2 regions of the Micromonospora schwarzwaldensis genome follow, and region 2 is predicted to be linked to the other one. Evidence: predicted binding sites of a transcription regulator. Region 2 holds the regulator's gene; the other holds the start of a gene.
What was found. Region 2 encodes HspR, which represses chaperone genes until heat shock. Its sites were predicted from a motif close to TTGAGTNNNNNNNACTCAA; they were not measured.

Region 1: the regulator HspR is predicted to act here: its motif matches at 2,042-2,060, upstream of lon (endopeptidase La).

The regions. Positions count from the first base shown of each region.
Region 1 is NZ_CP154796.1:2,756,555-2,759,958, reverse strand. Features, by position in the region: gene lon (endopeptidase La) at 1-2,019, opposite strand, end outside; gene VKK44_RS12140 (histone-like nucleoid-structuring protein Lsr2) at 2,243-2,590, shown strand; gene VKK44_RS12135 (hypothetical protein) at 3,039-3,404, opposite strand, start outside.
Region 2 is NZ_CP154796.1:6,440,290-6,443,693, forward strand. Features, by position in the region: gene VKK44_RS28155 (cation:proton antiporter) at 1-71, shown strand, start outside; gene VKK44_RS28160 (hypothetical protein) at 240-668, shown strand; gene VKK44_RS28165 (hypothetical protein) at 743-949, opposite strand; gene VKK44_RS28170 (heat shock protein transcriptional repressor HspR) at 1,147-1,587, opposite strand; gene dnaJ (molecular chaperone DnaJ) at 1,612-2,802, opposite strand; gene grpE (nucleotide exchange factor GrpE) at 2,882-3,404, opposite strand, start outside.

The sequences.
Region 1 (3,404 bases), 3.3 Mb from region 2:
CATGGTGATGCCGGCGCTGGGGCCGTCCTTCGGCACCGCGCCCGCCGGGAAGTGCACGTGGATCCGCCGCCCGGCGAGGGCGTTCGGGTCGATGCCGAGGCGTCGTCCGTTGGAGCGCAGGTAGGAGAGCGCGATGTGCGCCGACTCCTTCATGACGTCCCCGAGCTGACCGGTGAGGGTCAGACCCGGTTCGCCCTCCATGCTGGTGGCCTCGATGAAGAGCACGTCCCCGCCGGCGCCGGTGACGGCCAGGCCGGTCGCCACGCCGGGCACGGCCGTGCGCTCGGCGGACTCCGGGGTGAACCTGGGCCGGCCCAGGTAGCGAACCAGGTTGCCGGTGTCGACACGGACCGGGGCCGGGTCGGACGCCAACGCCACCGTCACCTTGCGCAGGATCTTCGCCAGCGCGCGTTCGAGCTGCCGGACGCCGGCCTCCCGGGTGTGCTCCCCGGCGATCAGCGCCAGCGCCTCGTCGGCGACGGTCACCTCGTCGGCGGTCAGCCCGGCCCGCTCCCGCTGCCGGGGCAGCAGGTGGTCCCGGGCGATGGCCACCTTCTCGTCCTCGGTGTACCCGTCGAGCGTGACGAGTTCCATCCGGTCCAGCAGCGGGCCGGGGATGCTCTCCACCACGTTGGCGGTGGCGAGGAACAGCACGTCGGACAGGTCGAGGTCGACCTCGAGGTAGTGGTCGCGGAAGGTGTGGTTCTGTGCCGGGTCGAGCACCTCCAGCAGGGCCGCCGCCGGGTCGCCGGCATAACCGACGGCCAGCTTGTCGACCTCGTCGAGCAGCACGACCGGGTTCATCGAGCCGGCCTCGCGCAGCGCCCGCACGATGCGGCCGGGCAGCGCGCCGACGTAGGTGCGCCGGTGACCGCGGATCTCGGCCTCGTCCCGGACCCCGCCGAGCGAGACGCGGACGAAGGTGCGGCCGAGCGCCCGGGCCACGGACTCGCCCAGGCTGGTCTTGCCGACGCCGGGCGGGCCGGCCAGGGCGAGCACCGCGCCGGAGCCGCGTCCGCCGACCACACCGAGGTTGCGCTCCGCGCGGCGGTTGCGCACCGCGAGGTACTCCAGGATGCGGTCCTTCACGTCGGCCAGGCCGGCGTGGTCCGCGTCGAGCACCGCCCGGGCCGCGGCCAGGTCGGTGTGGTCCTCGGTACGCGTGTTCCACGGCATCTCCAGGACCGTGTCCAGCCAGGTACGGATCCAGCCCGCCTCGGGTGAGGCGTCGCTGGCCCGCTCCAGCTTGCCGACCTCGCGCAGCGCCGCCTCGCGAACCGTGTCCGGCAGGTCGGCCGACTCGACCCGGGCGCGGTAGTCGGCGGAGCCGTCCGGCTCGTCCTCGCCGAGTTCCTTGCGGATCGCGGCGAGCTGCTGCCGGAGCAGGAACTCCCGCTGGGACTTCTCCAGCCCCTCGCGGACGTCGGTGTTGATCTGCTCGGTGACCTCCTGCTCGGCCAGGTGCTCCTTCACCCAGCCGACCAGCAGCTCCAGCCGGGCGGTGACGTCCGGCGCGGCGAGCAGTTCGGTCTTCTGCGCCAGGCTGAGCCAGGGCGCGTAGCCGGCCGAGTCGGCCAGCTCGGAGAGGTCGGTCATCCGCTCCATGGCGTCGATGACCTGCCAGGCGCCGCGCTGCTGGAGCACCGAGGTCATCAGCGCCCGGTACTCGCGGGCCAGCTCGCGGGCGCGGCCGGCCGGAGCGGGCTCGTCGAGGGTCGTCGCCTCGACCCAGAGGGCCGCGCCGGGACCGGGCACGCCGGAGCCGATGCGGGCGCGGGCGATGCCGCGCACCACGGCCGCCGGCTCACCGCTGGGCAGCCGGCCCACCTTCTCGATGGTGGCGACCACGCCGACGGAGCCGTACTCGCCGTCGATGCGGGGCACCGCCAGCAACGTCTTGTCGCCGGTGGCGCGGGCCGCGTCGACCGCGGCCTGGGTGGTCGGGTCGAGGGTCACCGGGACGACCATCCCGGGCAGCAGGACGGCGTCGGTCAGGGGAAGTACCGGAAGAGTTGCCATCGAACACCTGCCATCACGTTGGTTGAGCGTGTCTGACTCAAGTAACAAACCGTGGCCCTTGTTCCAGCATGTGACCCACGCCACGTCCGTCCACCGTCGGCCCTATTGCCGGTCCATCGTTTACACGACCCGCCGAATGCAAAGTGTCGGTTATTGTTGCGGAATTACCACCAGGTAGGCCAAACTCTTAGCCACACCCCGCCCGACACAGGGAGTAATGGCGATGGCAAGGAAAGTAATCACCGTTCTGACGGACGACCTCGACGGCGGAAAGGCCGATCGGACCGTCGAGTTCAGCCTGGACGGCGTGGCATACACGATCGACGTCTCCGACGAGAACGCGGGTGTCCTGCGTAAAGCGCTGGACCCGTACATCAACGCTGGCCGGCGCATCGGCCGCGGACCCGTCGACGCCGGCCGCGCGGCCCGACGCACCACCCGGCCGAGCACCTCGGGAATGGACCGCGAGCAGAACCGCGCCATCCGCGAATGGGCCGCCAAGAACGGCTACGAGATTTCCGAGCGCGGACGCATCCCGGTCTCCGTGGTGGAGGCGTACAAGAGCCGCTGAGGCCTGCGGTTCACCGTCGGGCGCCACGGGGCCACGCTGGGAATCAGCGGGGCCCCGACCGACTTTCTTGGTCGACAATTTTCATCCCGCAGCATCAGCACGGCATCAACTTTCTCGGCGCGCCGGTGCGTACCCCCGGCCGCCGCGGATGCCCACCGGCGACGACCGGTCCGGCGCGCGGGTCCCGTGGCCGGTACCGGGGCCGCCGCCCGAGCGGCCCGGCCCGGCCCGCCACACCGTCCGCCGGCACCGGCATGCCAACCGCCGGGCGGTCGGGCGTGTCACCCCTGCGGCGTGCTTCCGTGCCGGGCGGCGAGCGACGTGCCGCGCGGCCGACGCGATAGCACCAACGACCCAGTTCGAGCGGCCCCACCGACGCCAGCGCCCGACAAACCGGCCGGAGCCGCCCGGGGGTGTGCCCGGGCGGCTCCGGCCGTCGGCGTACGGGTCAGTTGACCTGGATGCGCACCACGTCGATGGCGGGGGTCTGGTTCGCCCGCTCCATCATCGGGATCCGGTGCGAGCCGTCACCGGCCCAGACCGAGCACTGGGCCAGGCCCGAGTCCGGCAGGCCCGGGATCTGGATCAGCACGTCGTCCGGCTGGTTACCGCCCCGGCCGTCCTCGGTGGCGACGAAGAAGGCCGGCACATCCTGCGGGTTCGGGGGCTGCCGGGTGCTGCCGAGCATCCGGCAGGCGGTGTGGAAGTGGCCGCGGACCAGGCCCTGGTCGTTGAGCAGCGAGCTCTCCAGGTAGTACCCGCCCTGCCCGGCGGCGAGGAAACGGTCCCGCACCAGGTTCTTCGTGGTGACCCG
Region 2 (3,404 bases):
GGTTCAAGCAGTGGCTGCGCCGACGTGCCGCCGCCGCCCGGTCGACGGCCACGGTGCCGGTGGGCGACTGACCTGGGCCGGGCTGATCGGCTGCTCAGCCGGTCGGCCCGGCCAACGGTTGTCAAATTGATCCCGGGAAGGTCTACCACTGCTCCGCCGAACCGCGTTAACGTGTCGCCCCAGCAGCCAGGGTCCGCGGGTGGCCGGTGCCCCCGCCAGCGTCAGCGGAAGGTCGGCCGGTGAGCGTGCAGGAAGAGACGTTCCACGGCTTCGCCAACCCGGTCGACCCCTCGCCCGCCGAGTTGCGGGCCTGGGCGTACCAGCCGGACTCGGTGCCGCTGGCCTCCATGCCGCCGGACTGGGACCTGCTGGTCGCCGGTGACCACCTGGTGCAGACGCTGTTCGACCTGGCCATGGACCGGTCCTGCCCGGCCCGCCGGTTCGCGCTGCACTGCCTCTACATCTACGCCGCCGACGGCATCCGGACGAACTTCCGGGCGCACCCGAAACGCCGCTTCCGCAAGCTGGTCGAGCAGGCCGAACGGACCGGCGACGACCTGATGCGCAACTGGGCGCACAACAGCCGGGTGCTGCTCGCCCGCCCGGATCTCTTCGTCTACCGCGACTGGTGCGAGGGCGGCCTGGTCCGCGAGAACCGCCGCCTCTAGGCGAGCTGCGAGCTGGTGTCGATCGAGACGGGCCGGGACCCCCCGTGGGTCCCGGCCCGGTCGTCGGCGGACCGTCAGGCCGATCCGCCCTGCTTCTTGCGCCGCTCGTCGTCCCTGGCGCGGTCCACTCCGTGGTCGGTCTGGTCGGCGAAGCGCCCTTCCTTGACCTTGTCACTGAAGCGACCCTCGGTGACCCGGTCGAATCGCTCCTTGACGTTCTCGGCCACCTTCTCCAGGCGTTCCTCCGCGCGTTCCGCCACTTTCTTCGCCGGTTCCGCCATGGCTCCCCCCGCCAGCCCGGATTCCGTTTCAGGGCGTTTATCCCCTGAGTGCAAGCGTAGTGGAACGCATCCCGCCGCACCCCCGTTTCGGCGACCTCCGCGTCGCGGGAGCGGGACGGGGAAGCGGAGCGGCAGAAGGCCGGCCGCCCCGGGAACAGCGGGCGGGCCGGCCTTCGGACGAGCGCGGGTAGCGAGCGTCAGCGGTCGGGGGTGCGGCGGGGACGCCAGACCACGAGCGCGGTGGAGGTGCGGTTGGTGGGCACCAGGTCGCCGCGCGGGAAGCCACCCAGCGACTCCAGCTCGGCGATCCGCCGGTACGCGGCGTCCAGCTCCGCCTCCAGCCGGGCCACCCGCTGCTGCGCCTCCTCCAGCAGCCGCTCCAGCCCGATGATCCGCTTGACCCCGGCCAGGTTGATCCCGTCGTCCTGGCTGAGCCGTTGCACCTCGCGGAGCAGCACCACGTCCCGGACGCTGTACCGGCGACCGCCGCCGGCCGCCCGGCCGGGCTGCACCAGGCCCAGCCGGTCGTACTGGCGCAGCGTCTGGGGGTGCATGCCCGCCATCCGCGCCGCCACCGAGATCATCAGAATCTTGGCTTCGTAGGCCGGGTCACCCGAGCCGACGTACTCCTCCGACATGCCCGCTCACCTCCGCTGCCGCCGTCAACTGAATCGACGTACCCGCGCGTCGAGATGTTCCCGCGCGGCGGGCGGAGTCTGTGCCGCGAAGGTCTCCAGCGCCGCCCGCGCCTCGTCCGACACCTTCGCCGGGACCACCACGTCGAGCGTGACCAGCAGGTCACCGGCGCGGCCGTCATTGCGTACGACGCCCTTGCCGCGGGCCCGCAGCACCCGCCCGGCGGGTGTACCCGGTGGCACCCGCAACGTCACCGTGCCGTCCAGGGTCGGCACCCGCAGGTCGGTGCCGAGCACCGCCTCGGCGTACGTGATCGGGACGTTCAGGGTCAGGTCGTCCCCGGTGCGCCCGAACAGCTCGTCGGGACGGACCTTCACGTGCACGAACAGGTCGCCCGCCGGGCCGCCCCGCTCGCCGGGTTCGCCGCGACCGGCCAGCCGGATCCGCTGGCCGTCGGCCACCCCGGCCGGGAAGCGCACGGTCAGCGTGCGGGTCTTGGTGACCCCGCCGGTGCCGTGACACTCCGGGCACTTCTCCTCGACGATGGTGCCGACGCCCTGGCAGTTGCGGCACGGCTCGGAGAAGCTGAACGACCCCTGGTTGCGGGTGGTCACGCCGGCGCCGTGGCAGACCGGGCAGGTCACCGGCGTGGTGCCCGGCTTCGCGCCGTTGCCGTGGCAGGTGTCGCAGACTCCGGGTGCGCGCAGCGTCAGCGGCAGGGTGACGCCGCGGACCGCGTCGGAGAAGTCCAGCGCCACCTCGGCCTCGACGTCCCGGCCCCGGGCCGGGCCGGGCCGGCGTGCCCCGCCGCCGGCACCGCCACCGGAGAAGATCGTGCTGAACAGGTCGGTGAAGCCGCCGCCACCGCCGAACCGGGCGTCGCCGCCACCGCCGGCACCGCCGCCGAACAGGTCGGAGACGTCGAACGGCGCGCCACCGGGCTGGCCCGCGCCGCGGGCGCCGCGCCGGAACGCGCCCGAGCCGAAGAGCGACCGCATCTCGTCGTACTCGCGACGCTTCTTCTCGTCGCCGAGCACCGCGTACGCCTCGGAGACGGTCTTGAACCGCTCCTCGGCCCCGGCATCACCGGGGTTGTGGTCCGGATGCGACTCCCGGGCCAGCTTCCGGTACGACTTCTTGATCTCGTCCGAGGAGGCGGACTTGTCCACGCCCAACGCGGCGTAGTAGTCCTTCTCGATCCAGTCCTTGGAACTCACCGGTCCACCCCCTTCCACGGGTCGAACCCCGGTCGTCCCGCCCGCCCGAGGCGGGCGGGCGGGACGTCGCGGGTCGGCACTACTCCGGGTCCGCGACCGCGACCAGGGCCGGCCGCAGCAGGCGCTCGCCGAGCTGGTAACCCCGGCGCATGACCTGCACGCAGGTCGGCTCGGTCACGTCGGCGGAGGTCTGGTGCGCCACCGCCTCGTGCCGGGTCGGGTCGAACGGGTCGCCCTGCTCGCCGAACGCGGTCAGGCCGAACTTGCCCAGCGCGGCGGTGAGCTGGTCGGCCACGCTGCCGAACGGGCCCACCAGGTCGCCGTGCTCGCGGGCCCGGTCGAGGTCGTCGAGGATCGGCAGGAGCGCGGTGAGCACCCCGCCGGTCGCCTGCTCCTGGACCAGGTTGCGATCGCGGTCGACCCGCTTGCGGTAGTTGGCGTACTCCGCCGACACCCGTTGGAGGTCGCGGGTGCGCTCCTCCAGGTCGGAGCGGAGCGACTCCAGCTCGGCACCGAGCGGCGCCTTGCCGGTCTCGTCGCTCGGCTCGGCCGGCGCGTCGACCACGGGGGGCCCGGAGACCTCGGCGTCGCCGCCGATCTCG